Regions from separate parts of the Arthrobacter sp. E1SS-5 genome, predicted to be linked through region 4. Evidence: riboswitches for the same ligand, from Rfam matches in the RefSeq annotation. Region 4 holds a riboswitch; each other region holds the start of a gene.
The links. Region 4 has a riboswitch for thiamine pyrophosphate ahead of thiO (glycine oxidase ThiO). Riboswitches for the same ligand answer to the same signal wherever they lie in the genome.

Region 1: linked by a shared signal. The riboswitch ahead of thiD (bifunctional hydroxymethylpyrimidine kinase/phosphomethylpyrimidine kinase) and the one ahead of thiO (glycine oxidase ThiO) in region 4 are both predicted to bind thiamine pyrophosphate.
Region 2: linked by a shared signal. The riboswitch ahead of thiC (phosphomethylpyrimidine synthase ThiC) and the one ahead of thiO (glycine oxidase ThiO) in region 4 are both predicted to bind thiamine pyrophosphate.
Region 3: linked by a shared signal. The riboswitch ahead of ACIGJD_RS18580 (ECF transporter S component) and the one ahead of thiO (glycine oxidase ThiO) in region 4 are both predicted to bind thiamine pyrophosphate.

What each region holds. Positions count from the first base shown of each region.
Region 1 covers NZ_CP172703.1:2,452,259-2,459,816, forward strand. The annotation lists gene obgE (GTPase ObgE) at 1-394, opposite strand, end outside; gene rpmA (50S ribosomal protein L27) at 511-774, opposite strand; gene rplU (50S ribosomal protein L21) at 837-1,145, opposite strand; gene thiD (bifunctional hydroxymethylpyrimidine kinase/phosphomethylpyrimidine kinase) at 1,482-3,002, opposite strand; TPP riboswitch at 3,010-3,107, opposite strand; gene ACIGJD_RS11410 (Rne/Rng family ribonuclease) at 3,282-6,665, opposite strand; gene ACIGJD_RS11415 (vitamin K epoxide reductase family protein) at 7,104-7,558, shown strand, end outside.
Region 2 covers NZ_CP172703.1:2,536,545-2,544,102, forward strand. The annotation lists gene trmD (tRNA (guanosine(37)-N1)-methyltransferase TrmD) at 1-17, opposite strand, end outside; gene rimM (ribosome maturation factor RimM) at 18-563, opposite strand; gene ACIGJD_RS11815 (RNA-binding protein) at 682-924, opposite strand; gene rpsP (30S ribosomal protein S16) at 926-1,348, opposite strand; gene ACIGJD_RS11825 (hypothetical protein) at 1,574-2,029, opposite strand; gene ACIGJD_RS11830 (VOC family protein) at 2,182-3,057, opposite strand; gene ACIGJD_RS11835 (amidohydrolase family protein) at 3,157-4,239, opposite strand; TPP riboswitch at 4,320-4,427, shown strand; gene thiC (phosphomethylpyrimidine synthase ThiC) at 4,423-6,249, shown strand; gene ACIGJD_RS11845 (alpha/beta hydrolase) at 6,284-7,018, opposite strand; gene ffh (signal recognition particle protein) at 7,122-7,558, opposite strand, start outside.
Region 3 covers NZ_CP172703.1:3,963,483-3,971,040, forward strand. The annotation lists gene ACIGJD_RS18560 (glutamate--cysteine ligase 2) at 1-750, opposite strand, end outside; gene ACIGJD_RS18565 (UDP-N-acetylglucosamine 1-carboxyvinyltransferase) at 819-2,342, opposite strand; gene ACIGJD_RS18570 (energy-coupling factor transporter transmembrane component T family protein) at 2,471-3,271, opposite strand; gene ACIGJD_RS18575 (ABC transporter ATP-binding protein) at 3,268-4,815, opposite strand; gene ACIGJD_RS18580 (ECF transporter S component) at 4,815-5,438, opposite strand; TPP riboswitch at 5,506-5,646, opposite strand; gene ACIGJD_RS18585 (iron-containing redox enzyme family protein) at 5,923-6,975, shown strand; gene ACIGJD_RS18590 (CDGSH iron-sulfur domain-containing protein) at 7,096-7,326, shown strand; gene ACIGJD_RS18595 (DUF4235 domain-containing protein) at 7,460-7,558, shown strand, end outside.
Region 4 covers NZ_CP172703.1:2,877,326-2,884,883, reverse strand. The annotation lists gene ACIGJD_RS13340 (DNA-methyltransferase) at 1-182, opposite strand, end outside; gene ACIGJD_RS13335 (DEAD/DEAH box helicase) at 191-1,864, opposite strand; gene ACIGJD_RS13330 (RNB domain-containing ribonuclease) at 2,156-3,646, opposite strand; gene thiE (thiamine phosphate synthase) at 3,686-4,435, opposite strand; TPP riboswitch at 4,463-4,581, shown strand; gene thiO (glycine oxidase ThiO) at 4,575-5,900, shown strand; gene thiS (sulfur carrier protein ThiS) at 5,897-6,133, shown strand; gene ACIGJD_RS13310 (thiazole synthase) at 6,138-6,953, shown strand; gene ACIGJD_RS13305 (hypothetical protein) at 7,013-7,315, opposite strand; gene ACIGJD_RS13300 (DUF3107 domain-containing protein) at 7,337-7,558, opposite strand, start outside.

The sequences.
Region 1 (7,558 bases), 430 kb from region 4:
ATGAGAGGGCGGCGTTGCCGAGCCCGCCCAAGCCTCCGGCGGCCGCTACGTACTCGGCACCCTCACCAACGAGGTCGGCGAGCAGGGTGCCGTCCTTGGTCTTGACCACCGTGCCGTCCGGAACGGGCAGCACCAGGGTCTCGCCGTTCTTGCCTCCGCGCCAGTCACCCATGCCGGGGCCGCCGTTGCTGGCGTGCCGGTGGGGTGCGTGGTGGTAGTCGAGGAGTGTGGTGGTCTGGTGATCGACGCGAAGGATCACGTCACCGCCGTTGCCGCCGTTGCCGCCGTCGGGCCCACCCAGCGGCTTGAACTTCTCGCGGTGGACGGAGACGCATCCGTGGCCGCCCGATCCGCCGGATACGTGCAGGACTACCCGGTCTACAAAGCTGGCCACGTGGATCTCCTCAAATGCTGTTTACCTGGCGTCCGGAACGCCACATCGATTGTAATGCGGTTAAAAGAACAGTGGAGCGGACCCACAGGCCCGCTCCACCGCTTCAGAACTGGTTGTTACTCTGCAGCTGCAGCAGCAACGATGTTGACCACGCGACGACCGCGGCGGGTGCCGAATTCGACGGCGCCCGGGGTCAGTGCGAACAGGGTGTCGTCACCGCCACGGCCAACGCCGGCGCCCGGGTGGAAGTGGGTGCCACGCTGGCGGACGATGATCTCGCCTGCGGAAACCACCTGGCCGCCGAAGCGCTTGACGCCGAGGTACTGAGCGTTGGAATCGCGGCCGTTGCGAGTGGAGCTCGCGCCCTTTTTATGTGCCATCTGAAATGCCTGCCTTTGAAATTCTGGGGAATCTGTTGGAAAACCTGAACAGTAACCGGTGGTTACTTGATGCCGGTGATCTTGACCTTGGTCAGTTCCTGGCGGTGACCCTGGCGCTTCTTGTAGCCGGTCTTGTTCTTGTACTTCTGGATGACAATCTTAGGACCACGCAGGTCCTGGAGGATTTCAGCCGTAACAGTTACCTTGGCCAGGTCAGCGGCGGCGGAGGTGACCTTGTCACCGTCAACCAGGAGCAGTGCGGGCAGCTCGATGGTGCTGCCGGCTCCACCGGCGACGCGGTTCAGGGTAACGAAGTCTCCAACGGAAACCTTCTCTTGGCGGCCGCCTGCGCGGACAATCGCGTACACCACTTGGGAACTCACTTCTCTCGACGTTTATTACAAAATTTGCGTGCGGCACCCGGCTCAGAAATTGGCTGGGTTCCCGCTGTGCCTCAACGCCGTGGATTTCCCGGGGAAATCCGTGAGCCGTCCCGGTGGAAAAGTCCGCTTGTTATGCACAGCGAATTGCTCCAGGGTCATAACCCAAGTGTTGGCGTAAGCACCGAGGATCCAGAATACGCTAAATCCGTCCACGGCCGCAAATGAGGCTGGTTCCGGCGGCCCGGCTGTGGTAGTAACCACAAACCCGGCGGGCAGCACCGCAACCATGCTCCCCCATCATAGCGGCGGCGCCGCCGGCAGCCGTCAGGAATGCAGTCTCGGCGCGTCGAAGAATTCCACTTCCAGGCGGCAGGACTGCTTGAACGCGGTGACCATCGCTGCCCTTTCATGGTCGGAGGCTTTCCGCCCCGCTTCATCCACGATGGAAACAGCCCGGCGGGTGGCTTCGGCGAAGGCCTCGTCGGCATAGGTGCGGAGCCAGGCAGCGTAGGCATGCCCGTCCGGCTCACCGGAGGCAATGAACTGCTCGTGCAGCTTCTCCCCCACCTCGGCATAGAGCCAGAAGCAGGGCAGGACGGCGGCAGCAAGGACGGCATAAGAGCCCGACGCCGAAGCTGCGGTGAGGTGGTCCACGTAGGCCTTAGTGACGGGGCCGAGGCCGCTCTGGGCGGGCCGGGTGCTGAGCCAGGAGCGGTGGAGTTCCGTTTCCACCTCAAGGCAATGCTGGGCCGATCCTGCCCAGAACAACTGTTCGGCCTCCGAGGGGGCCAGGGCGCTGGTGCGGGCCAGCACACGGGAGTACCCGTTGAGGTACAGGGCGTCCTGGGCCAGGTAGTAGGCAAAGTCCTTCTCGGGCAGGTCTCCGGCGGCCAGGCCGCGGATGAAGTCCAGCGCATAGATGTCGTCGAGGTCCTGCTGGGCTTCCACCCACAGCCGGGCCGCGAAGCCGCCTTCCTGCAGTGCCGGCCGCAGGTGGTGGAAGTGGTGCACCGGTCCGTTTCCCTGGCCCACCTCCAGCAGGCCCGAGTTCTCGAGAGCGCCGGCCAGCCAGGGCTTGACCGTCCGCAGTGATGCTTCCCAGTCGCCCAGGCGGGCCTGCACCGTTGCCATGGCCGAGGAAAGGGAGCAGCCGGTGCCGTGGCTGTTGCGGGTGGCGATCCGGTTGCCCGGGACTTCCACTACGTCCTGCCCCAGCAGGCCCGCGGTGTTGACCAGCGCGTCCGGGCAGTGCTCCCCTGCAAGGTGCCCGCCCTTGACCAGCACGGTAGCCCCGGTGGCATCGGCCAGGCGCCGGCCCTGGGCCAGTGCCTCGTCCCCGCTCTCCGCGGGATCCGCTTCCACCAGCATGGCCAGTTCGGGCAAGTTGGGGGTGATGAGATGGGCGAGGGGCAGCAGTTCCCGCAGCGCGGCTTCCGCCGACGCCTGCAGCAGCCGGTCACCGCTGGTGGCAACCATCACCGGGTCAAGGACCACGACGGCGGGACGCACCTTTTCGAGCCACCCTCGCACAGTTCGGATCACTTCCCTGTCACCCAGCATGCCGATCTTGACGGCGTCGATACTGATGTCGTCACTGACCGCATCCAGCTGCTGGGCCAGGAAGGCGGCCGGCGGAACATGCACGGCCTGCACGCCCTGCGTGTTCTGGGCCGTGAGGGCGGTGATGACGGCCATGCCATAGCCCCCGTGGGCAGCGATGCTTTTCAGATCTGCCTGGATGCCTGCCCCGCCTGACGGGTCCGAGCCCGCAATGGAGAGGACGCGCGGAACGTCACGGCCTGCGGGCAAGGCGGCGGATGCATCGGATGCAGTGGGCAGGGGCATGGAAAGGGTGGAAGACAAGAGACATCCCTTCGCCGGTACTAGCCGGACAGGTTCAACGGGTCTGGATCTCAGCCGGCCTTCTGCGCGGCACCCCGTGTCGGTTTCCAGCCTAGCTGCTGGGGCCCGTCCGCAGGAAAGGTGACAGCACCTGCGCAAAGGTGAACGGCTGCCGTACGCAGGAATCCCCGCCCTGCGGACGTTTCCCCCTGTAATTCACGGGGGAGCCGTCCACTGAACGGGGACTCCTGGATGTTCCTACGCTGCTGCCGGCCTCAGCCTTTACAGCTCCGAGGCCGGAACGCCGACGCCGAGGATGATGGGTTCCTCCGCCGCCTTGCCCGGTTCCGCGGTGGCCTGTGCCTTGTCCGTTTCCGGGGCCTTGGCCGCGTGCGAATGGCCCCCGGCAGTGGCCTGGACGTTCTCGTGGTGCTGGACAGCGGTCTCGTTGGCGGCACCTTGGGCACGGCTGGCGCCGCGGTGGCGCCGCGGCCTACGCTGCCGGGACTGTTCCAGCGTGTGGTCCGAATAGTCCTTTTCGGCTGGAGCTTCCACTGCGGGGCGGGCTTCCGCTCCCCCGGTTCCGGCTTCCCGTTCCGGCGCGGGCTGTTCCGTTGCCGGCTGTTCCGCTGCCTTCGGCGCCTCGGCAGCCTTGGCCGGAGCATCCTCCATGGACGACGCCGGCTGGCCGAGGTGGGCGAATGCTTCAGCGAGCCGGTCTAGGGTGAGGGCCGGCTTGGGCTGCTGTTCCTCCGCGTGCTCCACGAACGGAAGCGGGACTTCCTCGCCGCCGAACGTCAGGACAGCTGCGGGACGCGTGGGGGTGTCGGCGTCGTGCTTTTCCTCTGCCGGAGCGGGCGCAGGCGGAGCGGCCGGCACCTGGCGGGTTGCCGCCACCTCATCGTCGTGCAGGTGCGCGGCGTGGGCAGCAGCGGCGATGTTTGCCAGGGCGAGGCGGGTGGCTTCCGCCTTGGCGTGCCGCTCGGCGTCCGTGGGCTCCGGGTGGACGGTGTGGACCTGGACGGCAGGGACTGGCGCGGCTTCGGTCTGCTGGCCGCCGCGTCCGCGCCGCCGCTTGCGCTCCGAACGTGCGCCGGGCTGGTTGTTGTCGGTCCGCTGGCCTTCGGTGCGGTGGGCTTCCGGCCGGGCTTCGGGCCGGTTGTCGCTGCGCTGGACATGGTGGTGCTCGGCGGCAACGACGTTGGCGCGGCGGTGCTCCACGGGATCGTCGTGGGTCACCATGCCGCGGCCGGCGCAGGCCTCGCACTGTTCACCAAAGACTTCCAGCAACCCGGTACCCATGCGCTTGCGGGTCATCTGGACCAGGCCGAGGGAGGTCACTTCAGCCACTTGGTGCTTGGTGCGGTCGCGGCCCAGGCATTCCACCAGGCGGCGCAGCACCAGGTCGCGGTTGGATTCGAGCACCATGTCGATGAAGTCGATCACGATGATGCCGCCGATGTCGCGCAGCCGGAGCTGGCGCACCACTTCCTCGGCAGCTTCGAGGTTGTTCTTGGTGACGGTTTCCTCGAGGTTGCCGCCGCTGCCGGTGAACTTGCCGGTGTTGACGTCCACCACGGTCATGGCCTCGGTGCGGTCGATCACCAGGGAGCCGCCGGAGGGCAGGAAGACCTTCCGTTCGAGGGCCTTGTGGATCTGCTCGTCAATGCGCCAGGCGGAGAAGATGTCCTGGTCTTTGGTCCACTTTTCGAGGCGGCCCACCAGGTCCGGGGCCACGTAGGTAACGTAGGCCTCGATGGTGTCCCACGCCTCCTCACCGGAGACGATGAGCTTGGAGAAGTCCTCGTTGAAGACGTCGCGGACCACCTTGATGGTCAGGTCCGGCTCGCCGTAGAGCAGTTCGGGCGCAAGGATCTTAGTGGAGGCCGACTGGCTTTCAATGCCTTCCCACTGGGCCCGCAGCCGGTTGATGTCGTGCGTGAGCTCTTCCTCGGAAGCGCCCTCGGCGGCCGTACGGACAATCACGCCGGCGTGCTCGGGCAGGCGGTCCTTGAGGATGCGCTTGAGGCGGTTCCGTTCGACGTCGGGCAGCTTGCGGGAGATGCCGGTCATGGATCCGCCGGGTACGTACACCAAGTAGCGTCCGGGCAGCGAGATCTGGCTGGTGAGGCGGGCGCCCTTGTGGCCCACGGGGTCCTTGGTGACCTGTACCAGGACGGTATCGCCGGACTTCAGCGCGTTCTCGATGCGGCGCTGCTTGCCCTCGAGGTTCACGGCTTCCCAGTTGACCTCGCCGGCGTACAGCACCGCGTTGCGGCCGCGCCCGATGTCAACGAACGCCGCTTCCATGGACGGCAGGACATTCTGGACCTTGCCCAGGTACACGTTGCCGATCAGCGAGTCCTGCTGGGTCTTGGATACGAAGTGCTCGGCCAGCACGCCGTCTTCCAAGACCGCGATCTGGATCCTGTCGTCGCGCTGGCGCACGATCATCTGCCGGTCAACGGACTCGCGGCGGGCCAGGAACTCGGCCTCGGTGATGACGGTGCGGCGGCGGCCCGTGTCGCGGGATTCGCGGCGGCGCTGTTTTTTCGCCTCCAGTCGCGTGGAGCCTTTGACGCTGGTGACGCGGTTGCTGGCGGGCGCCTCGCTCACGGTCCGCGGGGCGCGGACCCGGGTCACCGTGTTGGGCGGGTCGTCCTCGCTGCCGCCGGTCAGTTCCAGGTCCTGGTCACCGCGGCGGCGGCGGCGCCGGCGGCGGGAGGTGACACCCTCCTCAAGCTGCCCGGCCGTATCCTCGTCGGCCTCGTCCTCGGCGTCGGCTTCGGCGCTGCCGTCCTGGTTGTCCTCTTCAGCCCTGTCCCCGATCCGGCTGCGGCCCCTGCGGCCCCGGCTGCGGCGCCGGCGGCGGCTGGAGGAATCGTCCGTATCTTCGGTTTCTTCCTCCTCAGGCTCCTCGGCAGCGGGGGCAGCGGGACGGACCACGGTGCTGAGGTCCGGCGCCTGGAAGAGCACCGAGGTGGGGGAAGCGGGTTCCAGGAACAGGGAGGCGAAGGGGCTGGCGGCGGCAGGCTCTTCGGTCTTTGCTGCAGCGGGGGCCGCCTGCTGCGGTTCTTCGGCTTTTTCCCCGGTCTGCGCGACGGCGGGCTCGACGGTGTGCTCCTGCTCCGGCTGCTCTGCCTGCTCCACGGCAGGTTCCTGTGCGGATGCGGCTTCCTGGACCGGTTCCTGCGCGGCGGCATCCGCTGCTGCTGATCCCTCAGCCACGGCTTCAGTGGCGGCAGGGGCGGGCTCGGCGCTGGCGGGAGAGGAAACCTTGCGGGTGGCTACCCGACGGCGGCGCACCGGCTTGCTTTCGACGTCCGCCGTTGGTTCCTCCGCGGGTGCGACCGCGGCAGCTTCAGCGGCGACACGCTCGTCGGCAGGGGTGGGCTCCGCCGCGAAGGCGGGCAGCGGCTCCGCAACCTCCACCTTCTTCCGGGCACGGGTGCGTCGGGCCGGAGCCTTGGGTGTCTTTTCCGCGTCGTCGGACTGCGTGGCTTCAGCCTGGACGGAAACCGCTTCTTCCGGAGCCGCTGCCACGGCCTCCGTCACTTCGTCCGTTGCCTTCGGGGCCGCTTTGCGCCGGGCGCGTGGAGCCTTCTTGGGTGCCGCGGCCTCCGCCGCTGCTTCTTCGTTAACGGCCAGTTCCTGATCATTGTCCATATGTGGCAACACTCCTGCCCCTGACGTACCGCCACATCCGGCACCCATTGGGGCACATATTGTCAAAACCCGCAGGCGTTGACAGAAGTCAAGTGGATACTCCCAGGTTCGCACCGTCGTTGGGGTGCGGCAGCCCGTAGGAGCCGGTGGATGTTCTGAAAACCCGTTGTTCTGCGTGCCACAACCAGGTGCCGCCCAATGGAGTTGCGGGTGTGCCGGAAGAATCCGAAGCCTGCCCTGCTCATCATTGGCGGTCTTGGGAACAAACCACCGGACCGGAGTCCGAATGTGGATCGGCTTCCAGCCACGTTCATTCTCTCATACCCGGGCTGGATCGCCGCGGAGGCGGGAGCTGCTGTTCCGGTTTCTGTGTAATGGCTTCAGCCGCCGGCGTTACAATCAGGCACAGGAGCACCGGACGAAAAGGACGCAATACCCATGCCCAGCATCTCCCCCGTCAGCGCCCGTGAAGAGAATCGCGCCGCCGATTCCCACGCAACTGCGGCTACCGCCGTTCCGCGGATGGCCCGGAACCGGCCTTTCGGCTGGCTGCTGGTCATCACGGGCATCGTGGGCTGGCTGGCGTCCGGAACCCTGGTCCTGGAAAAGCTTGAGGTACTCAAGGACCCCAACCACGCCACGGTATGCGATGTGAACCCTTGGATCTCGTGCGGCCAGGTGATGCAGACCTGGCAGAGTTCGGTGTTCGGCTTCCCCAACATGTTCATCGGCATCGTGGCCTTCGCCATCACCACCACCGTGGGCATGGCCTTGCTTTCGGGAGCCACCTTCGCCCGCTGGTACTGGCTGGGACTGCAGGCAGGCGTCACGCTTGGTTTTGCGTTCGTGGTGTGGCTGTGGTCCCAGGCCCTCTACTCAATCCACATCCTGTG
Region 2 (7,558 bases), 340 kb from region 4:
ACGACGTCGATCCGCATCTAGTCCGTGCCTTCCGTTCCGGGGGCGGCGGCTTCGTCGGAGTTGAGTTCGAAGAGTCCGTCCGGCGGGGTGAGGAGGATGTAGCCTTCCTCAACGTGGACCTCGGGCACGATTTGTTCCACGAACGGGATGAGGATTTCTTCACCGCCGGGAGTGGTGACCATGAGCAGGTCCTGGACGGGCATGGTGTTCAGCGCCGTCACTTTGCCCACCACCTGTGAGCCGACCCGGGCCTCAAGGCCGACGAGTTCGTGCTCGTACCAGCCCTCGTCGTCGTCCTCGTCGAGCTCCTCGGTTTCGATGAACAGCTTGGCGCCGCGCAGGGTCTCCGCCCGGTTGCGGTCGGCAACTTCCTCGAAACCCAGCAGGAGGATGTCCTTGTTCCAGCGGGCACTGCTCACGGTGAGGGGACCGGACGCTGCAGGCTCAACCACGAACGCAGTGCCGGGGACAAAGCGGTCTTCCGGGGCGTCCGTCAGCACCTGGACGGTGACTTCTCCGCGTATGCCGTGCGGCTTGCCGATCCGCGCCACCTGAAGCTGCATCTGTTCCTCTGTTCCGGGTTGTGGTGTTTCTGGTGAAAGAACTGTGTTGTTGAAAGCAAACCGGCCCCTCCACCTGGTGGTGGAGGGGCCGGAGCAGGAACTGAATGTTGCCGAGCGCTCAGCGGCGGCGGTCGGTGTCGACGACGTCGACGCGGACCGGTTCGCCGCCGGCCAGTGCTGCCACCACGGTGCGCAATGCGCGGGCCGTGCGGCCCTGGCGGCCAATCACCCGTCCAAGGTCGTCCTGGTGAACGCGCACCTCGAGGGTGTCCCCCCGGCGGTTGCTCTTCGAACTGACCTTGACATCATCCGGGGAATCGACGATTCCGCGGACCAGGTGCTCCAGCGCTTCTGCCAGCAATCTACTCAGCCTCGGTGGTCTCAGCTTCGGCGTCGGTCGGGGCCTCGGCAGCGTCAGACTTGGAGGCCTTCTTGGTGATGGCTTCCGGGATGATGACCGAGCCCTTCTCCGGGGCAACGAAGGATTCCTTCTCGACCTTGGTCTTGAGGGTGCCTTCCTGGCCCGGCAGGCCCTTGAACTTCTGCCAGTCACCGGTGATCTTCAGGATGGCGGCAACCTGCTCGGACGGCTGGGCGCCGACGGACAGCCAGTACTGGGCACGCTCTGAGTTGACCTCGATGTATGAGGGCTCTTCGGTGGGGTGGTACTTGCCGATCTCCTCGATGGCACGGCCGTCACGCTTGGTGCGTGCGTCCGCAACGACGATGCGGTAGTACGGGGCGCGCATCTTGCCGAAGCGCTTAAGGCGAATCTTTACGGCCACTTTTGTGGTCACTCCTGTTTCAGAAAAGGGGTGAACCCGGCTTTCTGCACCCGTGGGGCGGGCCGTACTTGCGGGCTCGAAGGACAGGATCCGGACGCGGAGAGAGGGGCCGCGCGGATCGAGTACCTGTCCATTGTGCCAGATGAGCGCGGTTATTTCGACTTGGCGCAGGTGCGGCGGACGCGCCGGCTGCACGAGGAGCGCCGGAGGCTACCAGGACCGGGTTCAGGCGGACCAGACATAGAGTCCAGTCCGCTCGGAATCGTCGATGCCGGAGGCAAGTTGGGCCAGTTGCTGCACATAGGTCCGGGCAAGTCCGGCGTCGAACGGCATGTCCTCCTGGGCGGCCCACTGTTCGGCCACATCGTCGAGGACGTTGCCTTCACCTTCGGTTTCGTAGGTGAGCAGGTCCGCCAGGGCGCGGACCATGGCGGGCGGAACGGCGAGGAGCGAATCGCTGGAGACATCCACCATGGTCAGCTCGTAGTCGGCCCCGCCTGCGTGGACGGCCGTGCCCGCCAGGTCACCGAGTTGCTCGACCTCAAAGTCGCTGATCCCCTCGATCCGCACCGCCTGGCCGGCGGGGCGGCCGGCCGCCGCGGAGCCGCTTCCTTGATCGAGGATGCCGGCGCGTTTCAGCGCGGCGTCATGGGTGGCGACAAAGATCTCGGTGAAGCCCATGGCGGTTGCCCTTCTTCCGTTGGCGGAACAGCGCGCCGGGCGCTGGTGCAGCCCGGCCGTACGGCATCAGCCTAGTAGTTGCCCGTGTGTCGGCGCACACCAGCACCCTAATCTGCCGCGGTGCCGTGCAAACGCCCGGCCAAGGTCGGCCGTCAGCGGACAGCCACCCGGATCCGGTTGCGCCACGGGTCCTCGAAGCGGAGCTCGGCACCGGTGTGGTGCGAGGCCACTCCGGCAACCTTGAGGCGGTCGGCCAGCGCCCCGACGTCGTCCCCTGAAGGAACCTCGATCAGCACTTCCCCAAGCCCCAGCGTGTCCTTGCGGGGCCCGGCACCGCGACTGTTCCAGACGTTCATTGCCATGTGGTGGTGGTAGCGGCCGGCGGATACGAACAAGGCCTGCCCGTGCCAGCCTGCCGTCTTTTCGAAGCCGAGGGTTCCCACGTAGAAGTCCCGGGCAGTCTGGACGTCGCCCACCTGGAGGTGCACGTGCCCAACACCGGCGGACGTTTGCCGCTGGCCTTCCAGGGACTGCTCCGTAAGGTATTGCTCCAGGTACCGCTGCGGCGGCAGGGCAAGGCTGTCCATCACCACGTCCGTTCCGTTCCAGGACCAGTTGCTGCGCGGTCGGTCCCAGTACAGCTCAATGCCGTTGCCTTCGGGATCGGTGAAGTAGAAGGCCTCGCTCACCAGGTGGTCGGCGCTGCCGGTGAAGGATCGCGGCTCATACTGGGCGGCGGTGGCGACCGTGGCGGCCAGGGAGGCCTGGTCCTCGAACAGCAGGGCAGTGTGGAACAGGCCCGCCTCTCCCCTGCCGGGAAGATGCAGCCCGGGCGCCGGTGCCAGGTGGACCAAAGGGGTCCCGAGGCGGCCAAGGTAGAGCCCGCCGTCCTGCTCAGCCACCACCTCAAGCCCCAGCGCGCGCTGGTAATAGTCGGTCATGAGCTTCATGTCCCCCACCTTGAGCATCACGGTGCCCATGGCGAGGTCGGCAGGAAGAAGATCCTGGCTGCTGGCTGCTGCGGTCATTGAAGGCTCCTTGTGTTGGAGGCCGTCCCGTTGGCGGCCTGTCACATAGTAAAATTACTTGAAGCTTCAATTTATTCCAAGTTTCCCGGGCTCTTCCAGTCAGCGGACGATGCGGCCGCCCAGCACCACGTGTTCCAGGTCCCTGATGGTTTCCGGTGCGGCCCGCGGGTCCTCCCGGCACACCACGACGTCGGCCCGTGCCCCTTCTGCCAAGCCGTCCGCCCCCAGCCAGGCGCGGGCTGCCCAGCAGGCGGCATCCAGTGCTGCTGCCATCGGCAGCCCGGCCTGGTGCAGTGCCAGGATCTCGTCAGCGATCCTGCCGTGGCGGATCGTGCTGCCCGCGTCAGTTCCGGCGAAGATCCGCACCCCCGCGGCATGCGCCTCCGCCACCCGTTCCAGCCTGCGTTCCCACAGGGCGCGCATATGTGCGGCGTACCGGGGGAACTTGGGGTCCGCCTGTGCAGCGATGTCCGGAAAGGTTGCGATGTTGATAAGGGTGGGCACGATTGGCACCCCCTGCTCGGCGAACCGGGGCAGGTGGCGGGGCAGCAGGCCCGTGGCATGTTCAATGCAGTCGATGCCGGCGTCCAGCATCTGATCGAGGGTGTCCTCGGCGAAGCAGTGCGCCGTCACCCGGGCACCTTCCTCATGGGCTGCCTGGACGGCGTCACGCACGACGGCGGCAGGAAAGGAAGGCGCCAGGTCGCCGGCGCTGCGGTCAATCCAGTCACCCATCAGCTTGACCCAGCCGTCGCCGTGGCGGGCCTGCTTGCGGACCGCCTCCACAAGGCCTTCCGGCTCCACCTCCTCAGCGAAGCCGCGCAAATAGCGGCGCGTCCGCGCCACATGGCGCCCGGCACGGATCAGCACGGGATAGTCCCGGCCGCCCTGCATCCAGCGGGTGTCGGCCGGCGATCCGGCGTCGCGGACCAGCAGGGTTCCTGCGTTGAGGTCGGCCAGGGCCTGGTTTTCAGCTGTTGCGGCGTCAACGGGGCCGCCTGGGCCGAGCCCGATGTGGCAGTGGGCGTCAACGAACCCGGGCAGTACCCAGCCGTCAAGGACCCTGCCGGGCTCCGTCCCAGGCGGGGTGAAGGTGAGGGTCCCGTCCACGGACCAAAGCCCGTACCTGACGCTGTCCGGTCCGGTCAGGACGGGTCCGCTGAATTCAATGACTTCCGGCATCAGGACTTCCTTTCGCTGCCCGGACAGGCTAGCACCGGGAAATGTGACAAGGCAGTTCCAGGGGCCTGTGGTAGCTTCGTTCCTGACCACACGGGTGCCCCTGCAGGGGCTGAGATCGGGCTGATGCAGCCTGCGACCGTTGAACCTGTCCGGGTAATGCCGGCGAAGGAAGTGAGTATTCCCTTGAGTACACAAAACACCCAGTTGAACCCTGCCCTCCTGCCGTCCGCCGGCGAGCCCGGCGACGCAGCGGAATATCCGGTGACCCAATCCCTGAAGTCCCACTCGCTCGCCTATGTCGAGGACGAAAAAGCGGGAATCCGGGTGCCGGTGACGGAAATTGCCTTGGAGCCGTCACCCAACGGCCAGGCGAACCCGCCGTTCCGGACCTACCGGACCGCAGGGCCGGGCAGCGACCCCGTGCGCGGCCTGGCACCCTTCCGCTCAGAATGGATTGCGGGGCGCGGGGACACCGAGCCCTACAGCGGCCGGGAGCGCAACCTGCTCGACGACGGCCGCTCGGCTGTGCGCCGGGGTGCCGCCTCCGCGGAGTGGAAGGGTGCCCAGCCGGTGCCCCGCCGCGCCGTCGACGGCCGCACAGTGACGCAGATGCACTATGCGCGGCAGGGCATCATCACCCAGGAAATGCGCTTCGTGGCGCTGCGCGAAAACTGCGACGTGGAGCTGGTGCGCAGTGAGCTCGCGGCGGGCCGGGCGATCATCCCCAGCAACATCAACCATCCGGAATCCGAGCCGATGATCATCGGCAAGGCCTTCGTGGTGAAGATCAACGCCAACATCGGCAACTCCGCAGTAACCAGCTCCATCGCGGAGGAGGTGGACAAGCTGCAGTGGGCCACCCAGTGGGGTGCCGACACAGTGATGGATTTGTCCACCGGCGACGACATCCACACCACGCGGGAGTGGATCATCCGCAACTCCCCCGTACCGATCGGCACCGTGCCCATCTACCAGGCGCTGGAAAAGGTCAACGGCGAGGCCAACGCCCTGACGTGGGAAATCTTCCGGGACACCGTGATCGAGCAGTGTGAACAGGGTGTGGACTACATGACCATCCACGCCGGGGTGCTGCTGCGCTACGTCCCGCTGACAGCCAACCGGGTAACGGGCATCGTCTCCCGCGGCGGCTCGATCATGGCGGGATGGTGCCTGGCCCACCACCAGGAGAACTTCCTGTACACCCACTTCGATGAGCTGTGCGGGATCTTCGCGAAGTACGACGTCGCCTTTTCCCTGGGGGACGGTTTGCGCCCGGGCTCGACGGCGGACGCCAACGACGCGGCCCAGTTCGCGGAGCTGGACACGCTCGCCGAACTAACGCAGCGCGCCTGGAAGTACGACGTGCAGGTGATGGTGGAAGGCCCGGGCCACGTGCCGTTCCATCTGGTTCGGGAAAACGTCGAGCGCCAGCAGGAGCTGTGCAAGGGCGCGCCGTTCTACACCCTGGGGCCGCTGGTGACTGACGTTGCCCCTGGCTATGACCACATCACCTCGGCCATCGGTGCCACCGAGATTGCCCGGTACGGGACCGCCATGCTCTGCTATGTCACCCCGAAGGAGCACCTGGGCCTGCCGAACAAGGACGATGTAAAGACCGGCGTGATCACCTACAAGATTGCGGCGCACGCGGCGGACCTCGCCAAGGGCCACCCCGGCGCCCACGAACGGGACGACGCGCTGTCCAAGGCCCGCTTCGAGTTCCGCTGGCGCGACCAGTTTGCCCTGTCGCTGGACCCTGTCACCGCCGAGGCCTTCCACGACGAGACCCTGCCGGCGGAACCCGCCAAGACGGCGCACTTCTGTTCCATGTGCGGGCCGAAGTTCTGTTCGATGCGGATCAGCCAGGACATCCGGGACGAATTCGGCTCAGCGGAGGCCCAGGCTGCGGTCGCCGGCGTGGCGTCGGGGATGCGGGCGAAAAGTGAGGAGTTCCTGGCTGCGGGCGGCAAGGTCTACCTGCCCGAACTGCGGGTGCCCGCGGAAAGCTGACCGGCTGCAGCGCTGGATGCCAGCCGCGCCCGGCTCAGGAAGCCCGGGCCGGCTGGCTCCGGCCGACCTGCCGGATGAACTGGCGGATGGCCTGGTCCCCTTCCGGGGAGTCCTGGGGCCGGTGCCCTCCCGCTGCGACGTGGTGCAGGGCGCCGGTCTCCCGGAGGTATCCGGCAATTTCCTCATAGAGTGGTTCCCAGCCGCCGGTCAGGACCAGCGTGGGCACGCCGGGAACGATGTGCAGCGGTGCCTCCCACGAAGGCGACTGGAGCCGGAGCCTGCGGGCGGACCGCTTCTCCTCCATGGTGGCAGGCTGCTGGAGGTCCGTGGCGTAGACCCGGCGGACGAATTCGCGCTGGAAGTCTTCGTCGCTGAGTTGGTGGCGCACGTCGAAGAGGGGCTGCATCAGGCTGATGTGGGCGGCCGTGGCCGGCAGTTCCGCGGTCAGCGAGAGGCACGCCGGTTCCACCAGGGTCAATGAAAAGACCAGGTCGGGACGTTCCACCGCGGCCATCATGGCGGCGATGGCCCCCTGGGAATGCGCCACCACGTGGCCGCCCGCGGCGCCGCGCCCGTCGTCCGCCAAGGACCGCAGGATAATGGCGGTGTCTTCGGCGAACGAGGACTCCACCGGATCCGCGACGGCATCGTAGCCGTGCCGGCGCAGGAACAGCGCGTCATAGGACAGTGCCATGCCGTGCTGGCGCGGCCACGCGGCGGCGCCGAAGTTTCCGGCGCCGTGCACGAACACTACCCTCTGCTTGAACATGTCCCAACCCTATTCCACGCTGCCGGCATCCCCACCGAAAAGCGCCAGGTGTCGTCTTGAGCGATCAAAACGACACCTGGCGCTGCACGATGGTGGTGAACTGCTACTTGCCCAGGAACTTGTCGAAGCCCTTGGGGAGGTTCAGCTGGGACGGGTCGAAGTCGCCACCCTGCTGGCCGAAGGCGGCTCCGGTGGGCAGTGCCTTGGCAGCATTGGCGCGCCGGGCTTCGGCTTCCTTGCGCTCCTGCGCAGCCTTGGCCGGGTTGCCGGACTTGGCCTTCTTCTTGGGCGCGTTCTTGGCGTTCTTCCGCGCACCGCCGCCGGCTCCGGGCAGGCCGGGCATCCCTGGCATTCCCGGCATTCCACCCTGGGCCATCTTCTTCATCATCTTCTGGGCCTGCGCAAACCGTTCCAGCAGGCCGTTGACCTCGGACACGTGGACGCCGGAACCACGGGCGATGCGGGCGCGGCGCGAACCGTTGATGATCTTCGGGGCAAGCCGCTCGTGCGGGGTCATGGACCGGACAATCGCCTCGACAC
Region 3 (7,558 bases), 1.1 Mb from region 4:
CACATCCGCCACCCGCACTTCCACGGTGGGATGGTTGCGGGACAGGCGGGCGTCGAAGTAGACCATGCCCTCATCGAGCATGACCCCGGTATCGAGCAGCCGGGCCACCACCCGCCGGTAGGCGGGGTAGGTGCCATAGATCCCGGCAGGCCCGGCGGTGGGCCACCGGTTCCAGGCCTGGGTCCGGTAACTTTCGAACCCGGTGGGCACGCCGTTCCAGAACGGTGAATTGGCGCTCAGCGCCGTCAGCACGGCCAGCTTGTCCCGGATGCGGTCCAGGACGGCCACACCTTCTTCCGGCGATTCGATATAGGTGTGGACGTGGAAGCCGCAGGTCAGCTGCTCCTGGGCAGTGAGGCCAAAGCGTTCCAGCATCCTGGCGTAGCGCGGGTCCGGCGTGGTGTGGCTGGGGGATGCCACCGGCGAGGTGGCCAAGGCCGCCACCCTGGCACCGTGCTTCCGGGCCGCCTGGTCCGCCAGGGCACGGCCCGCGCGGATTTGTTCCAGGAGGCTGGCATAGTCCGCGCATGGCCGTGTCTGCGTCTCGATCTGCTCAAGCTTCAGCTCGGCACTCAGGCCCATCTCGTCGTCGTAATCCCCGTGGGTCCCGGCGTGGTGGGCGTCCGGGTCCAGGGGGAGATCGTCCGCCGCAACGCGATGGCTGGCCAGGAGGGCGTCAGCCAGCGCAAGCGGTTCTCCGGACTCCGGATCAACGATCAGGAGTTCTTCCTCTACGCCGAACGTACGCATACGAACATTCTGCGGCAGCGCAAGGGCATTGGAACTGTCACACGCTGATCATGACGAACCGTGAATGCCTAGTCCTGGAAGTACTCCACCTTGGCGCCAATGGTGTTCAAACGCTCCGCCAGGTCCTCGTAGCCACGTTCAATCACATAGATGTTCCGCAGTTCGGAGACACCGCGCGCGGCAAGCATCGCCAGCAGAAGGCAGGCCGCCGGACGAAGTGCGGGCGGGCAGCCCACCTCGGCGGCCCGCCACTTGGTGGGCCCGTTGACGTAGATCCGGTGCGGGTCCAGGAGCTGCACCTGCGCGCCGAGCCGGTTCAGCTCCGTCAGGTAGATCGCACGGTTTTCGTAGACCCAGTCGTGGATCATGGTCTGGCCGTGGGCGTTCGCAGCAATGACGGCAAAGAACGGCAGGTTGTCGATGTTCAGCCCGGGGAAGGGCATGGGATGGATCTTGTCCTCGGGGGCACGCAGCTCGGAGGGTTTGGTGGTGACGTCCACCAGGCGGGTGCGGCCGTTGCGGGCCATGTATTCGCCCGAAACCTCAAGCTTCTGCCCCATCTGGCCCAGGGTGGCCAATTCGATTTCCATGAACTCGATGGGAACGCGGCGCACCGTGACCTCGGAGTTGGTGACGATCCCGGCCGTGATCAGGCTCATGGCCTCGATGGGGTCCTCGGAGGGGAAGTACTCGATGTCGGCGTCGATTTCGGGCCGGCCGGTGATCTTCAGGGTGGTGGTGCCCACGCCCTCGATGGTGACGCCGAGCATCTGCAGGTAGAAGCAGAGGTCCTGGACCATGTAGTTGGGGCTGGCGTTGCGGATCACGGTGGTTCCCGGCCGGTGCGCCGCCGCCATGATCGCATTCTCGGTGACGGTGTCGCCCCGCTCGGTGAGGACGAAGGAACGGTCCCGGGTGTCTGCAGGGGGCGCCTGCACGGTGTAGAAACCTGCAGTGGCCTCCACGGAAAGGCCGAACTCGCGCAGGGCCTGCATGTGGGGCTCCACCGTGCGGGTGCCAAGGTCGCAGCCGCCGGCGTAGGGCAGCCGGTACTCCCGCGACTCGTCCAGCATGGGGCCGAGCAGCATGATGACGCTGCGGGTCCTGCGTGCCGCGTCAACGTCCATCGCGTCCAGGTCCAGGACGGCGGGACGGCGGAGGCGCAGGTCCGTGTCATTGAGCCAGGTGCATTCCACGCCGATGCTGGTCAGCACCTCGACAATGCGGTTGACTTCCTCGATCCGGGCCAGCCTGCGGAGCACGGTGGTGCCGCGGTTGATCAGGCTGGCGCAGAGCAGGGCGACGCCGGCGTTCTTGCTGCTGTTCACGTCTACGGCCCCGGACAGTGTGCGGCCGCCCTCCACCCGGAGGTGGGTCATCTGCGGCTTGCCCACGTTGACGATGCTGCGGTCGAAGATGTTTTCCAGCCGCTGGATCATTTTCAGGCTCAGGTTCTGCTTGCCCTGTTCCATCCGGGCCACGGCGCTCTGGCTGGTGCCGAGTTCGGCGGCCAACTGGCCCTGGGTCCACCCTTTCTCGCTCCGGGCGTCCCTCAGCATGGCGGCAACGTGTTCAGCGGTTTCCTGCGTCATACCGCGAATATATCATAAATGAGCTATCCACCCGCGTTTGCGCCTACCCAACGCCGAGTACAGGGGGTACGGAACGTTTATACCCACCATGTGCGATAGGGAAGCATGCGTAGTTCCCGGGCGGAGACTCAGCTCCCCAGCCACACCATGTTCCAGGTACCGGCGGTGACAGCCGCAAAGAGGGCCAGCCCGGCCACCACGACCCCACCGGCCACCACTCCGAGATCCAGCAGGCTGAAGGTGGATTCCCGTGCCCACGTCCGCGTGGCGCCGCCAAAGCCCCGTGCTTCCATGGTCACGGCAAGCCTTGACGCGCGCCGGATGGCCTGCACCAGGAGCCCGAAACTTTGCCCCAGCGTGGCCTTCACCCGCTGGCCCAGGCTGCCGCGTGAACCAACGCCGCGGGCACGCCGTGCCATGCCGATGGTCTGCCACTCCTCGGCCATGAGCCCCACCAGCCGCATCGCGGCCAGGGTTCCCAGGACGAACCGGTGCGGCAGGCGTGCTTTCTGCGCCAGCGCATCGGCCAGGTCCGTGGGATCGGTGCAGCTCATCAGGAGCACCGCCGGAAGGGCGATGGCAAAGCCGCGCAGCAGGAAGCCGATCCCCAGCTGGAGGGAACCTTCGCTCATGGTCCAGATGCCGGCGTCGAGCAGGATCCTGCCGCTGTCCGGCGCCAGGATGGAGGTGCTCCAGCCGCCTATCGCGGCCGCAATGATCAAGGGCCAGCCGCGCTGCCACAGCAGGGACAGGGTGAGCCCGGCCAGGGGAAACAGCAGGAGTTCGAAGACCAGTGCCACGGATGCCGACACCCAGTCGATGGACAGGGCAAGGACGGCCGTAATGAGCAGGACCGCCGCGAATTTGCTGAGCGGATTGGCACGGGTGAGCAGGGCGCGGTTGCCGCTGAGGGTGAGCTGCTGCCTCATGGCGCCACCGATTCCGCAGCCGCCATGCGCAGCTCCTCGCCGCCCAGCGCCTCGGTAAATTCGGCGTCGTGGGTCACGGAAACAACTGCCGTTCCGGCATCAAGCAGCTCGGACAGGAACGACGCCAGCTCGGCCCAGGTGTTGGCATCCTGCCCGAAGGTGGGCTCGTCCAGGACCAGGACCTGGGGGCTGGCGGCAAGGACGGTGGCAACGGACAGCCGCCGCTTTTCACCCCCGGAGAGCGTGTAGGGGTTGGCGTCCACCAGTTGGGTGAGCCGCAGCCGCTCCAGCAGCTCGTCAACCCGGTCCTCACCATGGCCCAGGTGCCGGGGACCAAAACGCAGCTCATCCAGCACCTTGCCGGTGACGAACTGGTGCTCAGGCTCTTGGAACACCGTCCCCACGCGCGAAATCAACTGCTCGGCCTTCCACCGGAACGGGTCGATGCCCGCACCGCGGCTGAGGTCCAGGGTGGCGGACACCTTTCCGGACACCGGTTCCAGGAGGCCGGCGAGGGTCAGCGCGAACGTGGACTTGCCGGCGCCGTTGGGACCGGTGATGGCCAGTGCCTGCCCGGCGCGGACCTGGGCGGCCACGCCTTCCTGGACGGGGACGGGTGGGATTTTGCGGAAGCCTTGGCGGCGCGGACGCTCGCGGGATACGCCCAGTTGTTCCGCGGCCAGCAGGAGGTTCCCCGTTCCCGGCGCCTGCACCGCAGAGCGGGCACGGGTGGCCGGAACGTAGCCGGGCACCCACACCCCCGCCGCGGCGAGCATGGTCCGCGCCTCGCTGAGCACCCGGTCCGGTGGCCCGTCCAGGAGCACGGCAGGTTCGGTTGACGAACCGGGCTGCAGGACCACGATCCGGTCCACCAGGTCCTTCCACACGGACACGCGGTGCTCCACCACCACCAGCGTGGCTCCGGTCTTGTCCAGGCAGCGCGCCACGGCGTCGCGGACCTCCAGCACCCCGTCCGGGTCCAGGTTGGCGGTGGGCTCGTCCAGCAGGATCAGCCCGGGGCGCATGGCCAGGATCCCCGCCAGCGCCAGGCGCTGCTTTTGCCCGCCGGACAGGGCCGACGTCGGGTGGTCCAGCGGGAGGTGGGACAGTCCGACGTCGGCAAGCGCCTCGTGCACGCGCGCCCAGATGGCGTCGCGGGGCACGGCAAGGTTCTCGGCGCCGAAGGCGACGTCGTCCCCCACCCGCGATAGGACCACTTGCGTCTCCGGGTCCTGCTGCATCAGCCCGGCGCGGCCGCGCTGGGACCTGGGCACGGCGCCGTCAACCAGCAGCGAACCGGACTCGTCGGCGTCGCCTGCCTCGCCGTCGTCGTTGATGTCTCCCAGCACGCCGGCCAGCGCATGCAGGAGCGTCGACTTTCCGGCGCCCGAGGGGCCAAGCAGCAGCACCCGCTCGCCGGGGCTGATGTCCAGGTCAAGGGCGTGGACGGCGGGCTTGGCCCTGCCGGCATGCCGCCAGCCCCAGCCGCGGGCGGTGACGGCGGCTGGGTTCACGGCGCCGGCTGCGCCCTGGGAGGGTGCCATCAGGAGAAGACTGGCTCCGTGGCAGCCTTGCGGGAGGCGAAGGAGCTCAGCACGCCGGTGCGGGCCAGGCCGCGGGTGGCGAGCCAGGACAGGGCGCCGGCCAGGACCGCGCCGGAGATGGTGGTGAGGACGATGTAGGCGAACTTGTCCGCACCCGAGTAGGCGATGTTCCAGCCCCACGGCGCAAAGGAGTCGTTCAGGCCACAGAAGAAGCCGGCCGCGGCGCCCGCCAGCAGGGAGACGGGCAGGTTGAACTTCCGGTAAACGAAGATGGCGAAGATGATCTCCGCCCCCAGTCCCTGGATGAAACCGGAGAACAGCACCGAGGCGCCATACTGGGAGCCCATGAGCAGCTCACCGGTGGCGGCCACGGTCTCGCAGAACAGGGCCGCGCCCGGCTTGCGGATGATGAGCATGCCCAGCACGCCCGGAATCATCCATCCGCCGGCCAGCAGCCCGGTGAGGGGTGGGTAGGCGGCGTTCATGGGGGCCGACAGCGCTGCCGCGCCCTGGTCCCACGCCCAAAAGATGACGCCGCCCGCGATGGCCACCAGCGCCGCCACCACGATGTCCACGACGCGCCAGGACCTGCTGGTGGTCTTCTTGATTGCTGCAGTGCTCATGTGATCCTCCTGGGAAACAGGAGGGGAAAGTGGACCCGGCTGACGGCCCGTTGCCGTGCAGCCGCGACACTTTGAGAACTCGACTCCCTTGCGCCGGTACTAACCGGATCAGGTTCGAGGGTCTGCGGCTGTCCGCACTCTCAGCGCCCACCTGCGGTGCCCGGCTTGTGCCAGGATGCCCGACGGCGGCGCTCCCCTGTCGTTTTTAGTGTTGCTTTTTGGTTTGGGTAAGGCTTTTGATTGCCCTTCCGGGCGTGGTCAAGTTTACACCGGGCGGCACCGGATTGAGGGCTGCCGGCACCGATCGGACCGGATGTGACCGGCCGTTCGCAACGGCGTGGAGCATGGAGGCCGCTCACTTAGCTTTTATTAGTAATCATGCTTACTATGTTGTCTCCCGGGTTTCGAGGAGGACGGGCATGGGACTGACCATGGGCGGCCCCGCGTTCGTTCCCGTCAGCAGCGCGGCAGACCAAGGAGCCCCATGAGAATCCCGGAACCCAGAGGACCCGTCAGCAGCGCACTGTTCCAGGTCCTGGCGCATCCGGACACCGCCGGGCCTGGCCTGGACGGGCTGTACTCCCTGGTGGTGCGGCAGCTGGCCGGAACCGGCGACATCATCGCCGACGAAGACATCCAACTTTCGCTTTTCTGCCTTTACGAACTCCACTACTCCGGCCTGGACGGCGCTTCGGACCACTGGGAGTGGGAGCCGTCGCTGATCAGGGTCCGCCGGCTGATCGAGGAACCGTTCGAAGCGGCACTGCGCGCTGCCGCCTGCCAGGCCGCAGGGAACTTCGAACCGCCCGGCGGGGTTGCCATGACCAGCGACGCCGTTGCCGACGTCCTGTTCGGCCTGGCCGCCACGGACACTGGTCCGAGCGTGTCCCGCTACGTGGCCAGGAAAGCCACGCTGGACCAGCTCAAGGAGTTCCTGGTCCACAAATCCATGTACCAATTGAAGGAAGCCGACCCGCACACGTGGGCCATTCCGCGGCTCAGCGGCCGGCCCAAGGCGGCCCTGGTGGAAATCCAGGCGGACGAATACGGCGGCGGCCGGCCTGAGCGGATGCACAGCGCGCTGTTCGCCCGGACCATGCGCGGCCTGGGCCTGGACGACAGCTACGGCGCCTACGTGGACGCCGTCCCGGCGATCTCCCTGGCCTCCGTCAACCTCATGTCGCTCTGCGGTTTGAACCGGCGGCTTCGCGGCGCCATCACCGGGCACCTGGCAATCTACGAGATGACGTCCTCCCAGCCCAACCGCTTCTACGGCAACGGATTCCGCCGGCACGGCTTCGGCCCGGACATCACGCACTACTTTGACGAGCACGTGGAGGCCGACGCCGTGCACGAACAGATCGCGGGACGGGACCTTGCCGGCGGCCTGGTGGAAGCCGAACCGCAACTGCTTGCCGATGTCCTGTTCGGGGCCACGGCCGTCATGGCCATCGACAGCCGCCTTTCCGCCCACCTGATGTCGTCCTGGGAAGCCGGGCAGTCATCGCTCCGGGCGGCCGTGCCGGCGGCAGCGTGACAGGCGCCACCGCGGCGGGCTCCAAGGTGGGCCAAGCAGAGGTGTCCCCGGCAGGCCAGGAACAACAACGATGGGTGCGGTGCAGGCATGAACCTTGAACAGCATGGAACAGGAGCCGACATGGACCAGGTACATGAGGAGCAGGAACCTGCCGCGAGCTCGATCGTGGTCTGCCCGGACGGGCCCCTCATTGTCCGGGGCGAGTTTGAGATCGTCACCCCGTCCGGTGGTGCCGTGCCCCGGGACCGGAAGACGGTGGCCTTGTGCCGGTGCGGGGCATCCGCCATCAAGCCGTACTGCGACGGCACGCACAAGATGATCAAGTTCCGCACCGAGCCGCCGGCCGCCTAATCAGCCGGTGCGTTAATCAGTCCAACAAGTCCCACCAGCCGGCCACGCCCTTGCCCCGACCCTTGCCGGGACGGCGGCGGGTGTACGGCTAGGCTGGAGGCAGTCCGTTTTCCGTCCGCAAGGAGTAATAGGAATGAACCTTCTCATCAAGCTGCTCGGGACCGGGGTGAGCCTCGGCGCAGGCCTGGCCGGCACCAAGCTGGTCAACACCATCTGGGAAAAGACCACCGGA
Region 4 (7,558 bases):
CCGCTGCCTTCAGCGTTGACCACCATGCGGGTTTCCTGGCGCTGCTGCGGCCGGCCGGTGTTGAAGGGCGGGTCCACGTAAATCAGTGTGAAGGCGCCGTCCGGCAGCGTGGGGAGGTACTCCGCGTTGTCCGCGTGCACCACCAGGCTGCCGCCGTCCGGCGCCCAAACAGTGTCAGTCATCGGGGCAGTTAGCCCTCGGAGATGCCAGGCTGCGTGCCCTTGTCGGCGCCCGCCACCACTTCGCCGTTGCGGCGGCGGGTGCGGGTGCGGGTACGGCGGGCGCGCGACGGCTGGCCGCCATCGGCTGCCGGGGCGGCAGCTTCACCGGCAGGTGCGGCTTCCGGGTTGGACGTACGACGGCGGCGCTCGCCTGATTGGCCGGCTGAATCACTGCTGCGGCCTCCTTCGCGGTTGCCGCCCTTGCTGCGTCCGCGTCCGTCCCGGGACCGGGACGAGTCCCGGCCGCCGCGGCTGTTCTTCTTACCGGTCTCGCCAAGGTCCTCGAGGACCTCTGCGTCGACGCCGGCCAGGGTTCGCTTGTCGCGCGGCAGGCGGCCCTTGGTGCCCTCGGGAATGTCCAGGTCCGTGTACAGGTGCGGCGAGGATGAGTAGGTTTCGACGGGTTCGGGCACGTTGAGGCCCAGTGCCTTGTTGATCAGTGCCCAGCGTGGGACATCGTCCCAGTCCACAAACGTGACCGCGGTGCCCTTGTTCCCGGCCCGGCCGGTGCGGCCCACCCGGTGCAGGTAGATCTTCTCGTCTTCCACGCACTGGTAGTTGATCACGTGGGTGACGTCCTCGACGTCGATGCCGCGGGCCGCCACGTCCGTGGCCACCAGAACGTCCACCTTGTTGTTGCGGAAGGCACGCAGCGCTTGTTCACGGGCGCCCTGGCCCAGGTCGCCGTGGAGGGCGGCGGCAGCGAAGCCGCGGTCCACCAGTTCCTCGGCCACCTTGGCGGCGGTGCGCTTGGTCTTGGTGAAGATGATGGTCCGCCCGCGCCCGCGCGCCTGCAGGATGCGTGCCACCACTTCGGTCTTGTCCATGCTGTGCGCACGGTAGATCAGCTGGCGGATGTCCCGCTTGGTCAGGCCCTCGTCCTCCGGATCCGCGGCGCGGATGTGGGTGGGCTGGGTCATGTACCGGCGGGCCATGGCGATGACCGGGCCGGGCATCGTGGCGGAGAACAGCAGTGTCTGGCGGACGGCGGGGGTGGCAGCGATCAGGGTCTCCACGTCCGGCAGGAAGCCGAGGTCCAGCATCTCGTCGGCTTCGTCCAGGACCACGATTTTGACGTTCTTCAGGCTCAGGTGCTTCTGCTTGTAGAGGTCGATCAACCGGCCGGGGGTGCCGACCACTACCTCTACACCCTTCTTCAGGGATTCAATCTGGGGCTCGTACGCCCGGCCGCCGTAGATGGTGGCGATCCTGGCGTTGCGCTTGCGCGACGCGGTCTGAAGGTCGCTGGCCACCTGGACCGCCAGTTCACGGGTGGGAACGATGACCAGGGCCTGCGGGGCTCCCGGCACGGCCAGCTTGGCGTAGCCGGGGTCGTCCTGGCCGATGACGCGCTGGAGCGCCGGAATGCCGAAGCCCAGGGTCTTGCCGGTTCCGGTTTTGGCCTGGCCGATGATGTCGTGGCCGCCCAGGGCTACCGGCAGGGTCATGGCCTGGATGGGAAAGGGGTGGGTAATCCCGGCGTCGGCCAGGGACTCCACGATGTCGTCGCGGACGTTGTAGTCGGCAAAGGACTTTTCGGCGATCTCGTGCGGCGTCTCGTCCGAGATGATGGTCTCTTCCGGTTCGATGGTCTCCGTACCGGACACGTCGCTCAGAAGCTGGTGGGTATGCAATTCACTCACAGGGGAGTTTCCTTATTCATTTAGGCATTGGCGCTGCCTGCTCAACGGGCCGGCCAGGGCTGGCCGCTCCGGAGCACGCTCTGGCGCGCAAGCAATTCCAGTGGAAGCCGATCGCGGGCTATCTAATGCTGGCACTGGGGACCAGCGGGCAATTCTCAAGATCGCGTAGGGGCGGGCTTGTTGGTTTCAAATGGAGGAAATCAACGACCGGGCATCCAGTTCTACTCCTCCAGTCTAGCCGCATGGGTGCAGAAACACGGTTTCGGCCCGCTTGCGGCGTCCGCTGGTTGCTCAGCGGACCAGTTCGAAGTGGATCTCCCGGGTGGTGATGTCAGAGGACACCAGCCGGACCCGGACCTTGGTGCCGGACTCCAATTCGCCGGCGCAGCGAGCGGTCACCGCGGGTTCTGCGATCTGGATGATCCCGGAGCTCCCGTTGCCGTTCTTCCCATTGCCGTTGCCATTCTTCCCGTTGTTGCCGTTGCCGTTCTGCGGCTTGGACCCGGAGATCACGATCGCGTCGAACTCCTGCCCGATGTGGTTCAACAGCAGCGCCGCCTCCACGGTGTCCAGGGCCAGGCGTTCCATCCGGGATGCCAGCTGGTCCGATCCCGCCATGATGCCCGGCAGCAGCGGCAGGGCTTCGCGTGCCCAACCGGGAACATCGCCGCCGTTGCTCAGGGCCTCGCAGATGACCAGAACGAAGCGGTCCACCAAGCGGCGCAGCGGCGCGGTGGTGTGGGCATAGGCCGCGCCGATGGCGGACTGGATTCCGTCCTCGGGGACGGTTCCATCGAAGGCGGTGTAGGACGCTCCGCGGAACAGCATGCCTGCCGAATGCATGATGGCCAGCTGCCTCGGGTCGGTGGGATCCAGGGAGCGCAGGTATTCGCCGTAGCTGACTTCGCCGTCCCACGGCCTGCCCAGCACCTCCGTCTGCAGCCGGAAGTGCCTCAGGGACCGTTCATCCGGTGCCGGCATGGTGCGCAGGATGCCCACCTTGCCCTCAAGCATGAGCTCAGCGGCCGCCATCCCGGTCATCAGCGAAATCTGCGCGTTCCAGTCCTCCACCGGAAGCTGTGGAACCGCGTCAATCCGGTAGCCGCCGTCGGGCAGTTGGACAATCTCCTGCTCGGGCATGTTGAGGCTGGCGCCTTCACGGGCCCGCTCCAGTGCCACCCGCTTCAGGCCCACCTCGCGGAGCAAATGGAGCACGGGGGAGGCCGTCCCGGCGTCGAGGTCTGCCTGGGCGCCCTTGTAGCTGAGCTTGTCGCGGCTGCGGACACGCGCCCGACGGACGCCTACTGCCAGGACGGTTGCTTCGGCGTCGAGAGTGAAGTCCCAGACGAAGGCAGAACACTCCTGGCCGGGAAGCAGGCTCCCGGCCCCTTCGCTGATGACCTCCGGGTGCAGCGGGATCCGGCCGTCCGGGGCGTAGAACGTCTGGCCGCGCCGCCGCGTCTCGGCGTCCAGGGGACCTCCCGGCGCAACGAAGGCCGGAACATCGGCGATCGCATACATCACGCGGTAGCCGTCCCCGTCCAATTCGATGAACACTGCCTGGTCCAGGTCGGTGGAGGACGCCGGATCGATGGTGACGAACTCTACGGCGGTCAGGTCGTAGGACGGAAGCTGCAGCGCGGCCACGGCAGCGAGGGCGTCTTCCACGGCTTCGGCGGGGTATGGACCCGGAAGTTCAAGTTCCGTCCGCAGCAGGCCCAGCGCCTCTTCCAAGGCGTTCTTATGGTCGTGGACGTTGGGGGCCAGCCGATGATGTGACACAAAATTCAGCGTAGCCCCAAGTTCCGGGATTAAGCAGGCTCAGGAGCCGGCGGCGTCCAGCGCGTCGAGGAGGGAGGCAGCAGCGGCGGCGGGATCAGGGGCTTCGGTGATGGCACGGACCACCACGATCCTGCGCGCGCCCGCCTCCGCCACCTGGTGGACGTTGCCGTGGTCGATGCCGCCAATGGCAAACCAGGGCACCGGATCCCCAGCCTGCCGGGACGCCCCGGCTGCATACTTCACCAGGTCGGGACCGACGGCGGCCCTGCCGGGTTTGGTGGGCGTGGCCCAGACCGGACCCACGCAGAAGTAGTCCAGGCCGGAGGGGCCGGCGGTGGCGGCAAGGGCGGCATCCACCTGTTCAGCCGTGTGGCTGGAAAGTCCGATGGCGGCGTTCCCGTTGACCAGCGTGCGTGCTGCCGCCAGCGGCAGGTCCTTCTGGCCAATGTGGAACACAGGGGCCCCGGAAAGCACGGCGATGTCGGCGCGGTCATTAACCGCCCACAGCTTGCCGTGCCGCACCGCCACTTCCTTCAGCACCGCCAAAAGGTCCAGTTCCTCGGCGGCCTCGATGGTCTTGTCCCGCAGCTGGATGATGTCCACGCCGCCGGCAAACGCCGCGTCCACGAACTCCGCAAAGTCGCCGCGGTCCCGCCGCGCATCGGTGCAGAGGTACAGGCGGGCAGCCTTGAGGGCCTCATTGTCCCGGGCGTTGACAACCTCGGCATTGGCGACTCCGCCGGCTGGAGCGTGGGAACCTGCAGGAAAGGATGGGGTGGTCGCATTCATGCCTGCAAGCCTAATTCCTCTAAACTGGGGAGGTACTGCGGGAGCCCGCGGCAGCTGTCACAAAGCGCCGGGCTGAGAGGGCGTCAGAGCCGACCGCTTGACCTGATCCGGTTAATGCCGGCGTAGGGAAGGAACCCACATGCGTACCCCCGGCACTGCCCATCCCGCGTCCGATGATGCGTCCATCCCCTCCACCCTTCCGGCAACACTACGGGCCGACGTCGCCGTCATTGGCGGGGGAGTGGTGGGACACGGCATCGCCTGGGAGGTGCAGCGTTCCGGACGCTCCGTCGTCCTCATTGACGACGCGCCCGGTTCCGGCGCCAGCTGGGCCGCCGCCGGCATGCTGGCCCCGGTGAGCGAACTGCACTACCAGGAGGAAGACCTCCTGGAACTCATGCTGGAGGCATCGTCGCGGTGGCCGGGGTTCGCTGCCGGTCTCGCCGATGCATCGGGCGCGGATTCCGGATACCTGACGACGCCGACACTCGCCGTGGGTGCCGACGCCGCAGACCGCCGCGCGCTGATGGACCTGCGCACGGTCCAGCAGGCCCACGGGCTGGCGGTGGAACCCCTCACCGTGCGGGAGGCGCGCCAACGCGAACCCCTCCTCAGTCCCGCCATCGCCTGCGCCCTCGACACCCCCGCGGACCACCAGGTGGATCCCCGGCGGTTGGTGGCGGCCCTGCGGCTGGCGCTGGCCCGCGCCGCGCAGGAGTTGCCGGGCCCGGCTGTGGCAGGGGCGGTGGACGGGTACGCCGTGCCGGACCGGGCAGCCGGGCTGTTGTGGGACGGCGGAACGGTGGCAGGAGTCCGGCTCGCCGGTGGCGGCACCGTCCTGGCAACGGAAACCGTGGTGGCCAACGGCCTGCAGTCAGGTGCGCTCGCGGACCTTCCCCCCGGCCTCGAACTGCCGCTGCGGCCCGTGCACGGGGACATCCTCCGGCTGGCAGTTCCCCGCCACCTCCAGCCCCTGGTGACAGCTACGGTGCGGGGGCTGGTCCACGGAATTCCGGTGTACATCGTGCCGCGGCAGGACGGGACCGTGGTGATCGGAGCCACCCAGCGCGAGGACGCCCTGTCCGATGCCGTCAGTGCCGGCGGCGTCTACCAGCTGCTGCGCGATGCCCAGGCCCTGGTGCCCGCCGTCGCTGAACTCGAACTCCTGGAGTCCACCGCCCGGGCCCGGCCCGGAACCCCGGACAACGCGCCGCTGCTGGGACGGGTGCCGGTGGGCCCGACCCCAAGGGGCGAAGGGGCCGGAGCGGAAGCGGGCCACGTCCCGGGGCTCATCATCGCCACCGGCTTCTTCCGGCACGGCGTCCTGCTCACCCCTGCCGCAGCAGCTATCTGCACGGGGCTGCTGGACGGAAAACCCGACCCCCGTTGGGCGCCCTTCAGCCCGGAACGGTTCTCCAGGCCGGCAACGGCCACCCAACGCACCGACATCAAGGAGACAGCGTGAACATCACCCTCAACGGAAACCCGCACACGGTGGCGGACGGCGCCTCCATCACCATGCTCGTCAGCGAGGTCACGGGGCGTCCGCTGGCTGACAATGGGCAGGCGACGGACGGCGGGAAGCTGGGCGTCGCCGTCGCACATAACGCCCAGGTGGTGCCGCGCAGCCAATGGTTCGCCACCGCGCTCGCCGAGGGCGACGACATTGAACTCGTTACCGCAGTACAGGGAGGCTGACGCCATGACCGAAACCAGCACCATCAACCCCGCCGGAAACACCGGTGCCGGCGACGCCCTGGTGATCGACGGCGTGGCCCTCGGCTCCCGCCTCATCATGGGCACAGGCGGGGCACCGAGCCTGGACGGCCTGGGCGCAGCGCTCCTGGCCTCCGGCACCGCCCTGACCACGGTGGCCATGCGGCGCTACTCAACCGCGGAAACCGGATCGCTGTTCCAGCTGCTGGTGGACCACGGGATCCGGGTGCTGCCCAACACCGCCGGCTGCTTCACCGCCAGGGACGCGGTCCTCACGGCGGAACTGGCGCGGGAGGCCCTGGAGACCGACTGGGTGAAGCTCGAAGTCATCGCCGACGAACAGACCCTCCTGCCGGACGCCGTGGAACTCGTGGAGGCCACGGAACAGCTGGTCAACCGCGGCTTCAAGGTCTTCGCCTATACCAACGATGATCCCGTTCTTGCGCTGCGGCTCGAAAACCTCGGCGCCACCGCCGTGATGCCCCTGGGTGCGCCCATCGGCACAGGCCTGGGAATCCTGAACCCGCACAACATCGAGCTGATCGTGTCGCGCGCGTCGGTCCCGGTGGTCCTGGACGCCGGCATCGGGACGGCATCCGACGCCGCCCTTGCCATGGAGCTGGGCTGTGACGCAGTACTGCTGGCCACGGCCGTGACGCGCGCGCAGAATCCCGCCCTCATGGGCGAGGCCTTCAAGCACGCTGTGATCGCGGGCAGGATGGCGCGGGCAGCAGGCCGCATTCCCCGCCGGGAGCACGCCCTCGCGTCGTCGGCCATGGAGGGCAGGGCGGAGTTCCTCTGACGTTAAGCAGCTGTGGCCACCACCCGGGCGGGTGGTGGCCACAGCTCGTTTAAGGACGCTTAGCGCCGCAGGATGGCGGTCAGCCGCTCCATGTCGTGGCGGGCGCGCGTGCGGCCCAGGTAGACCACTGCGCCGATGGCGGCAGCAATGCCCAGGACCATGGGCAGGACCCAGGGAAGCCAGGTCAGGCCGGGCAGGTAGCCGAAGCCGGCCGCCATCAGGATGATCCATGCCAGGGCTGCGACACCCACGGCGATACCCGCCGGAAGCACCGCGCCGTACTTGGCGTGGCGCTTGTCATTGGCCCAGACGATGAAACCGCCGGCGGCGGTGGCCAGCACCACGATGGTCAGCGAAAGCATGGATCTCCTCCTACGCGCGGGCTAGAACTGGCCGAAGCCCACGCGGCGGACCTCTTCTGCTCCGATTTCGACGTATGCCAGGGCATTCCCGGGAACGATAATCAGGCGTCCCTTGTCATCCTTGAGGCGCAGCTCATTGCCTTCGCTGATGGCCTCGCCAACAACCTTGGCCACCGTCTCGGCATCCTGGGTCGATTCCAGTACGATTTCGCGGCCAACGTTCTGAACGCCGATCTTAATTTC